2 regions of the Streptomyces sp. NPDC001513 genome follow, and region 1 is predicted to be linked to the other one. Evidence: riboswitches for the same ligand, from Rfam matches in the RefSeq annotation. Region 1 holds a riboswitch; the other holds the start of a gene.
What was found. A riboswitch is a leader RNA that binds a small molecule or an ion and turns the genes downstream of it on or off. The one in region 1 is predicted to bind guanidine.
Positions count from the first base shown of each region.

Region 2: linked by a shared signal. The riboswitch ahead of ACFYZ4_RS32145 (Ohr family peroxiredoxin) and the one ahead of ACFYZ4_RS23700 (multidrug efflux SMR transporter) in region 1 are both predicted to bind guanidine.

Region 1 is NZ_JBIAVU010000010.1:266,970-271,294, forward strand. It holds gene ACFYZ4_RS23695 (transglycosylase domain-containing protein) at 1-1,834, shown strand, start outside; gene ACFYZ4_RS23700 (multidrug efflux SMR transporter) at 1,863-2,183, opposite strand; guanidine-III (ykkC-III) riboswitch at 2,215-2,284, opposite strand; gene ACFYZ4_RS23705 (co-chaperone GroES) at 2,348-2,689, opposite strand; gene ACFYZ4_RS23710 (DUF3618 domain-containing protein) at 2,733-3,053, opposite strand; gene bcp (thioredoxin-dependent thiol peroxidase) at 3,158-3,625, shown strand; gene ACFYZ4_RS23720 (HNH endonuclease signature motif containing protein) at 3,771-4,325, shown strand, end outside.
Region 2 is NZ_JBIAVU010000016.1:195,859-200,183, reverse strand. It holds gene ACFYZ4_RS32155 (type 1 glutamine amidotransferase domain-containing protein) at 1-421, opposite strand, end outside; gene ACFYZ4_RS32150 (AraC family transcriptional regulator) at 605-1,627, shown strand; guanidine-III (ykkC-III) riboswitch at 1,686-1,743, shown strand; gene ACFYZ4_RS32145 (Ohr family peroxiredoxin) at 1,819-2,271, shown strand; gene ACFYZ4_RS32140 (hypothetical protein) at 2,258-2,707, shown strand; gene ACFYZ4_RS32135 (TetR/AcrR family transcriptional regulator) at 2,772-3,383, opposite strand; gene ACFYZ4_RS32130 (nuclear transport factor 2 family protein) at 3,476-3,904, shown strand; gene ACFYZ4_RS32125 (NAD(P)H-binding protein) at 3,901-4,325, shown strand, end outside.

The DNA of each region.
Region 1 (4,325 bases):
CATCCTCGAGGGCTACCTGAACACCAGCTACTTCGGCCGCAACGCCTACGGCATCCAGGCCGCCGCCCAGGCCTACTACGGCAAGGACGCCGGCAGCCTCACCACCGCCGAGGGCGCCTACCTCGCCACCCTCCTCAACTCCCCCAGCGCCTTCGACGTGGTCGCCCACCCCCAGAGCCGCCCCCGCGCGCTCGCCCGCTGGAACTACGTACTCGACGGCATGGTCAAGAAGGGCTGGCTGTCCGAGACCGAGCGCGCCACGACGCAGTTCCCCGAGCCCGGCAAGGTCCGCGCGGCCGCGGGCCTGTCCGGCCAGCGCGGCTACCTCGTCGAAGCGATCAAGGACTACATCGTCGAGAACAAGATCCTCGACGACAAGACCCTCGCCGAGGGCGGCTACCGGATCACCTCCACCATCGACAAGCGCCGCCAGACCGCCTTCGTCGAGGCCGTCGACGACCAGATGATGAGCAAACTCGAGCCGGAGACGCGCAAGGCGGACCGGCTGGTGCGGGCCGGCGGGGTCTCCATCGATCCGGCCACCGGCAAGGTCGTCGCCATGTACGGCGGCGTCGACTACACCAAGCAGTACGTCAACAACGCGACCCGGCACGACTACCAGGTCGCCTCCACCTTCAAGCCGTTCGTCTTCGCGTCCGCCGTCGAGAACGGCTCCCGCACCCAGGACGGCCGCCGGATCACCCCGAACACGATCTACAACGGCGACAACCGGCGCCCCGTCGTGGGCGGCCGGATCCGCTTCAGCCCCGAGAACGAGGGCCAGATCTCGTACGGGAACATCACCGTCAACACCGCCACCGACCTCTCCGTCAACGCCGTGTACGCGCAGATGGTGGTCGATGTCGGCACCGGCAAGGTCAAGAAGACCGCCGTCGACCTCGGCATCCCCGAGGACACCCCGAACTTCGTCACGGGCCCCGCCATGGCGCTCGGCACGATGCAGGCCAGCGTCCTGGACATGACCCAGGCCTACGCGACCCTCGCCGACCACGGCCGACGCACCCCGTACACCTTCCTGGAGAAGATCACCAAGGGCGGCGACACGATCGGCCTGCCCGAGCGCACCCCCACCCAGGCCATCAGCCGCGAGGCCGCCGACACCACCACGTCCATGCTGGTCAGCGTCGTGGACAACGGCACCGGTACGGCGGCCCTCGCCGCCGGCCACCCGGCCGCCGGCAAGACCGGCACGGGCGAACTGGACCGCTCGGCCTGGTTCGCGGCCTACACCCCGAACCTGGTCACGGTCGTCTCGATGATGGGCCAGGACCCCGACACCGGCACCCTCCAGTCGCTCTACGGGGCCCTGGGCGAGCCCCGGATCGGCGGTGGCGGCTACCCGGCCCGGATCTGGGCCGCGTACACGAAGACCGCGCTGGAGGGCACCGACCCCGTCGACTTCGATCTGGAACTCCAGCCGGGCGCGGCGCAGCCCCCGCCACCGCCCTCCCCCGAGTCCAGCCCCCCGCTGGAGACGCCGGACGACGAACTCACGCCCACGCCTCCGCTACGGCCGAGCCCGCCGACGGGCGGCCGCGACAACGGCGGCCAGAACCAAGGGGGTCAGGACAACGGGGGCCGGACGCAGGGCGGCCAGAACCAGGGAGGACAGAACAACGGCGGCCAGGACAACGGCGGCCAGAACCAGGGCGGGCAGAACAACGGGGGCCAGGACAACGGCGGCCGGACGCAGGGCGGCCAGGACAACGGCGGCACCACCCAGGGCACCCAGGGGACGACGACGGGCACCCAGGGCGCCGACGGCGGGCCGGCCGAAGGCCTGCGCCCTCCGCCGTCGGCGTTCCTGGAATGACCGACCGCCGGACCGCCGGCTCGGGCGGTCAGTGACCGGAGGTCACCTTCAGCCCCACCACGGCGACCAGCAGCAGACAGATGAAGAAGATCCGGGAGGCGGTGACGGGCTCGCCCAGCACCGCCATGCCGAGCACGGCCGCGCCGGCGGCGCCGATGCCCACCCACACCCCGTACGCGGTACCGATGGGCAGGGTCTTCGCGGCGTAGGACAGCAGCACCATGCTGGCGACGATCCCGGCGCCCGTGAACACACTGGGCCAGAGCCGGGTGAAGCCCTCGGTGAATTTCATGCCGATCGACCAGCCGACTTCGATCACACCGGCGACAAGAAGAAGAACCCAGGCCATGACGGCACCTCCGAGACGATGAGCGATACGGGGTGCGTCGTCTTGTCGTACCCGGTACGGCGCGTCTCGTCGGGTTCTCCTCCACCGTAGCAAAAGGCAGCGAAAAGGGCCGGTGACCAAGGCCACCAGCCCTTCCTCTGCTCAGCTGGGGAGCGGATGCACGCTCACAGGTACAGACCGGTGGAGTCCTCCGACCCCTCCAGCCGCTCCGCGGCCACCGCGTGCAGGTCCCGCTCGCGCATCAGCACGTACGTCGCGCCCCGCACCTCGACCTCGGCACGGTCCTCGGGGTCGTACAGGACCCGGTCCCCGGGCTCGACCGTCCGTACGTTCTGCCCGACCGCGACCACCTCGGCCCAGGCCAGCCGCTTGCCCACCGCGGCCGTCGCCGGAATCAGGATGCCGCCGCCCGAGCGCCGCTCGCCCTCCGGCAGGTCGGACTTCACGAGCACGCGGTCGTGCAGCATGCGGATGGGCAGCTTGTCGTGGGTGGTGTTGTCGCTCACGCCCCGAACCTACCTGTCCGCGCCCGCCCCGTGCCGCTCAGGGTCACGCGCGCCTGCGTCGTGCCGACAGGACAAACACACCGACCACACCCACCGCGAGCAGGGCGACCGGCACGATCCGCTCGGGACGCGGAGTCCCGTCGTCGTGGCGCAGGCTGTCCCGGAGATCCGTCACGACACGGTTCACCGCGGCGAAGGCGCGCCCGGCCGTGTGGTCGACGGTCGAGACGACCTTGGCCCGCGCATCCCCGATGATCGTCTTCGGGTGCACGCGCACGCCGATCTCGTCGAGCGTCTCGGCGAGCTGCTCGCGGCGGCGGACGATGTCCGCCTCGATCTGTGCGGGGGTCCTGGCTTCGGGCACCGCGCTGCCTCCGTCGTCGTGGTCCGGTGGGGGGTAGTCCCCGGTGAACAGTCTGTCAGCTTAGTCTCGAGACGTACCGATCCCCTCTTGAGGAGACTGTCCAGATGAGCGAGCGACTCCAGCCGGGCGACACCGCCCCCGCCTTCACCCTGCCCGACGCGGACGGCAACGAGGTCTCGCTCGCCGACCACAAGGGCCGCAAGGTGATCGTCTACTTCTACCCGGCCGCCCTGACCCCTGGCTGCACCAAGCAGGCCTGCGACTTCACGGACAATCTGGACGTCCTGGCGACGGCCGGCTACGACGTCATCGGCGTCTCCCCGGACAAGCCGGAGAAGCTCGCGAAGTTCCGCGAGAAGGAGCACCTGAAGGTCACCCTGGTCGGCGACCCGGAGAAGGAGACCCTGACGGCGTACGGCGCGTACGGCGAGAAGAAGCTGTACGGCAAGACGGTCACCGGGGTCATCCGCTCCACGGTGGTCGTCGACGAGGAGGGCAAGATCGAGCACGCCTTCTACAACGTCAAGGCCACGGGCCACGTAGCCAAGATCATCAAAGACCTGAACATCTGACCACCCCCCACCCCGCCGCAGCGGCCCGCCCCGAATCCGGCGCGGGCCGCTCCGCTTATCCGCCGAAACCGGCCGTAACCGGCCACCCATCGGCCCGTTACTCCATACGAGCGCCGCACACGCGGCCGCACGGGAAGGGGCCGGAATGGCGACAAGGCGCTACACGAAGGAACGGCTCAGCGAAGCGGCGAGGACATCGCGCACGTTGTCGGAAGCGCTGGAGCAATTGGGGGTGGACCCGAAGGGCGGCTCGCGGCGCTACGTCCGCGACCTCATGCGGCAGCTGGGAGTGGACGCCTCCCACTTCGAACGAGAGGGGGTCAAGTGGACCAAGGAGGTCTTGACGGAGGCCGTGACCGCCTCAAAGAGCATGTGCGATGTGCTCCGACACCTCGGCCTCGACGTCGTGGGCGGCCACCACACGCACATCAGCCGCAAGGTGAAGTCCTTCGCCATAGACACCTCCCACTTCGCACCTGCGCCGCGATCGGAGCGGACGCGCGAGAACCGGAGGCGGCGCGCCCCCGAGGAGGTGCTCCGAGAGGATCGGTCCGCGACCGCCGTGAGGGTGCCCAGCTCCCGACTGCGGCGTGCACTGCTGGAGTGCGACGGCGAGGAACAGTGCGCCCTTTGCGGCATGGAGGCCGTCTGGCTGGGGAACCCACTCCAGCTCGAGGTCGACCACATCAACGGCGACTGG
Region 2 (4,325 bases), on a different contig from region 1:
CTCCCACCGGCAGCCCCCGGGTGAAGAGCCGGGCGAACAGCTGCTGGGCGGTGGCGTCCTCGAGCAGCGTCCGCATGCCCGCGGCGTGGCCGCCGGGTACGAAAAGGCCCGTGAAGGCGGCCGGGTCCGCTTCCGCGGACGCTGCGGACTCCGCGTGTTCCGCGGACTGCGCGTACGAGGAGGGGGCGAGGAAGTGGGGGTCCTCGGTGAGGCGCCGGTAGGCGGCCAGTTCGGCGCGGCGGGTCATCAGCCAGGGCGACAGCCAGGAGAACCCGAGGTCCGTGAGCCGGGGGTCGGCGAGCGCGACCTTCCCGCCGGGGGTGGCGAACCGCACCTCGAAGCCGGCGTCCCGCAGCGCGGCCCAGGGCACCGCCGCCTCGGTGGGGTCGTAGTCGCCTGCGGGAAGCAGGAAGAGGATCACGGTGTACTCCCTCGGTGTCCGAAGGCCGACCTTAGGAGCGGTTTGCGGCGCCGTCATTGACTCCGGCGGCCAATCCCTTGACTCCCCGAACCCGCTCCCCGGACCCGTTCTCCGGACCCATCCGCCGCTGGCGTCCCCCGGACGGTGTTGACGGGGATGGTGTGCCCGCATTGACTGGCGGCCGTGTCCGCCACCGAGTCGCCCTCCGTCACCGCGTGTTACGCCCTCGCCGTCCTGAACGCGACGGCCGAGGGCGAAAGCGGGTCGTCCGGTTCCTGGGCCCTGCCCACGGACCGGCTGGAGTACGGCGAGATGCGCGCGCTCTGGGACACGGTGCTCGACGCGGGGGATGCCGGCCCGCACACCGGGCTCCTCGTGGGCGCCCGCATCCGGCCCGAAGGCCTGCACATCCTGGGTCACCTCGTCCTCACCTGCGCCAGCCTCGCGGACGCCGCGCGGGCGGCCGAGCGCTACCACCCGCTGGTGAGCCAGGCGGGCACGGTGACCCTGCACCGCGGCGGGGGCGTCGGCCGGATCCGCTACCGGCCGACCGTCGCCCCGGCCACCATGCACCCCCAGCAGGTGGAGGCGGTCGTCAGCATCATGGTGCGGGCGGCCCGCTGGATCGCCGGCGACGACTGGGCGCCCCTGGCCGTGTCGTTCGCCCACCCCCGGGCGGGCTCGGCCGAGCCCTACGCCCGCGTCTTCGGCTGCCCCGTCACCTTCGACTCCCCGGAGACCGCGATCACGGTCGCCGACGAGGACCTCGACCGGCGCCGCCCCCTCTACGATCCGGCGCTCAACTCCCTGCACCGGGCCTACGCCGACCGGCTCCTGCACCGGCTGTCCGCGGCCCCGACCGTGGCCGAGCACGTGCGGCAGTGGCTGGAACACGCCGCGCTCGAGGACGCGGGCCCCGGGGGCCCCGCCAAGGAGCTCAGCCTGAGCGTCCGGACCCTGCGCCGGGCCCTGCACGCCGAGGGCACGTCGTGGCGCGCCCTCCTCGACTCGGCCCGACACGGCCGGGCCAGGCGGCTGCTGGAGACCACGCCCCTGCCGCTGGACCGGATCGCCCCTCTCGTCGGCCTGAGCGGCGCGACGGCCCTGGTCCGCGCCTTCACCCGGTGGGAGGGCATGCCTCCCGGGGCGTACCGCGTCCGGCGCCGGCCCGCGCCCCCGGATCGTGACGGGGCCGGCCGCGGGTGAGGCACCTCACCGCGGGCGGGGCGCCGGCCGAACGCCTCCGTTGCTAGATTGTCCGGCGGCCGGCTCCAAGGCCCCGGACGAGATGCGCCGTACCCGGTCACGCACGACGACGCGCGAGATGCTGCACGAGCAGCGCCTTACGCTGTCCGCACCCGGGCAGCGTCCTCGTCGAGCAGGATGGGCCGAACGCCATGACCGTGCCACTCACCAGCAGCCTGTACCGGACGACCGCGCATGCCGCGGGAGGCCGTACCGGGTCCGTCCGCACGGACGACGGGCGCCTGGACGTCCGCCTCGCCCCGCCGCGCAAGAAGGTCCCCGGGACCACCAACCCGGAGCAGCTGTTCGCGGCCGGTTTCGCCGCCTGCTTCACCTCCGCGCTCGCGGAGGTCGCCGCCGAGTTCGGGGCGGACGCCACCGCCGCGCGCGTGGCCTGCGAAGTGCGGCTCGGCACCACGGACACGCCCGCGGGCTACGGCCTCGCGGTGGCCCTCACCGTCAGCCTGCCGGGGTGGCGGGCGGTGGACCTCCAGCCGCTGCTGCACCGCGCGGACGCGGTCTGCCCCTACTCCCAGGCCGTACGCGGCAACGTACCGCTGACGCTGCTGGCCGTGGACGACCCCGCCGCCGATGACCGCGCCTGAGCCGGTGCCGGCGGGTCCCGTCCCGGGCGGACCCGGCATCCCGGTGCCCGAGTACGGCGCCTGGCTGCGGCGCGGCATCAGCCGCGACGGCGGGCCCCTGATCGAGGACGACGAAGTGGTGTGGCTGCAGGCCGGGCCGTACTACGCCGACAGCCGGGGCTTCGCCGGTACGACGTCCTTCGACGGCTCCCGGGTGCGCTTCCACCACGTCACGGGCGAGCCCGGCGAGGACACCGGCACCTTCCGGCGGGAGGGTGCGGACCTCGTCGAGTGGGGCACCAACCCGGACGGCGGCACCTTCCTGGAGGTCTGGACCCCGCTGCCCGGCGCCGACGGTGTCACCGGCTCCTGGTCCGGCCCTGACCACCACGTGGTGCGCGTCGGCCGGCACGTGGTGCACGTCGACTCCCGTACGGGTACGTACTGGCGGCTGTGACTCCGCGAGGGGCGCCGTGCCCGGCCGCCGGCGTCACGGTGCGTCGGCTCCCCGCGCGCCGGCGTCACGGTGCGTCGGACGAGTCCCGTCGCGTGCGGGTGTCGAGGACCCCGGCAGTGAACTCCGCCAGCTGCGCGCGCAGTTCCTCGCGCGGCACCCCCTTGTCTCCGACCAGGTAGGCGACGAGGTCGGCCCGGGTGGCGGCGAGCAGGGCGTGGGCGGTGAAGCCGGTGTCGGCCGGGCCCGGGATCTGCTCCAGCAGGTCCCGGAGCAGGGCGTGCCACCGCTCGTAGTGCGCCGTCCGGTAGGGGCTGTCCGCGCCGGTTCCCTCCAGGGCGAGCGCGAGGTGGCGGTTGTCGAGCTTGAAGCACAGGACGGCGTCCAGCAGGGCGGGCACGCGCCGGCGCGGCGGGGTGGTGGGCCCCAGCGGTGGCGGACCGTCCTCGACGGCGCTCCTGACCGGTTCGAGCCGTGCCTCGTACAGCGCGCCGATCAGCCCGGTGCGGTCGCCGAAGGCACGGAAGAGCGTTCCCTTGCCGACGCCCGCCGCTGCCGCGATATCGGCCATCGTCACGTCCTCGGGGCTCCGGCAGTGGGTGAAGAGCTCGTCGGCGGCGGCGAAGACGGCTGCCCGGTTGCGGGCCGCGTCCTTGCGGGGGCTGCGCTGTTCGGTCATCGATTCCTCCGGTTGCAATGCGGACCGGCGGTCCGTATCGTTCACCGAAGAAACGGACCGCTGGTCCGTATCGTACGGGACGGAGTACCCCCATGCCCACGACCACCGCACCGGCGGATCTGTACCGCCACGGCCTGCGCCTGCTCCTGGCCAAGGACATTCCCGGCTGGGTCGGCCTCTGGGCCGACGAGGGCGTGATGGAGTTCCCCTTCGCTCCCCCGGGATGGCCCGCACGGCTGGACGGCCGGGAAGCCATCGCCGCCTACATGCGCGACTACCCCGACCACATCGACCTGCACGACTTCCCCGACGTACGGATCCACGAGAGCACCGAGGCCGGGACCATCGTGGTCGAGATGCGCGGTGTGGGCCGCCTCGTCGCGACGGACAGCCCCTTCGACATGACGTACATCGCCGTCGTGACCGTCCGGGACGGACGGTTCACCTCCTACCGCGACTACTGGAACCCCCTCGCCGTCCAGGCGGCCGGGACGGACTTCACGGGGAGCGGCGCCCGATGAACCCCACCGGAACCACCCTGGTCATCGGTGCCACCGGCACCACCGGCGGCCGGACCGCCGCGCAGCTGATCGCCGCCGGCCACCGGGTCCGGGCGGCCGGCCGTCGAGCCACCCCGCTCCCGGGAGCGGACCCGGTCCGCTTCGACTGGTACGACGCCACCACCTTCGGCGACGCCCTCGACGGGGTCGACCGCGCCTACCTCGTCCCGCCCGTCGGCGATCCGGACCCGGCCGCGGTCATGCTGCCCTTCCTCCGGGAGGCCCGCGCCGCCGGCGTACGCCGCGCCGTCCTCCTCAGCTCCTCGGCCATCCCCGAGGGCGGCCCGGCGGTGGGGGCGGTGCACCGGGCGCTGCCCGGCCTGTTCGAGCAGTGGGCGGTCCTGCGGCCCTCCTGGTTCATGCAGAACTTCACCGGCACGCA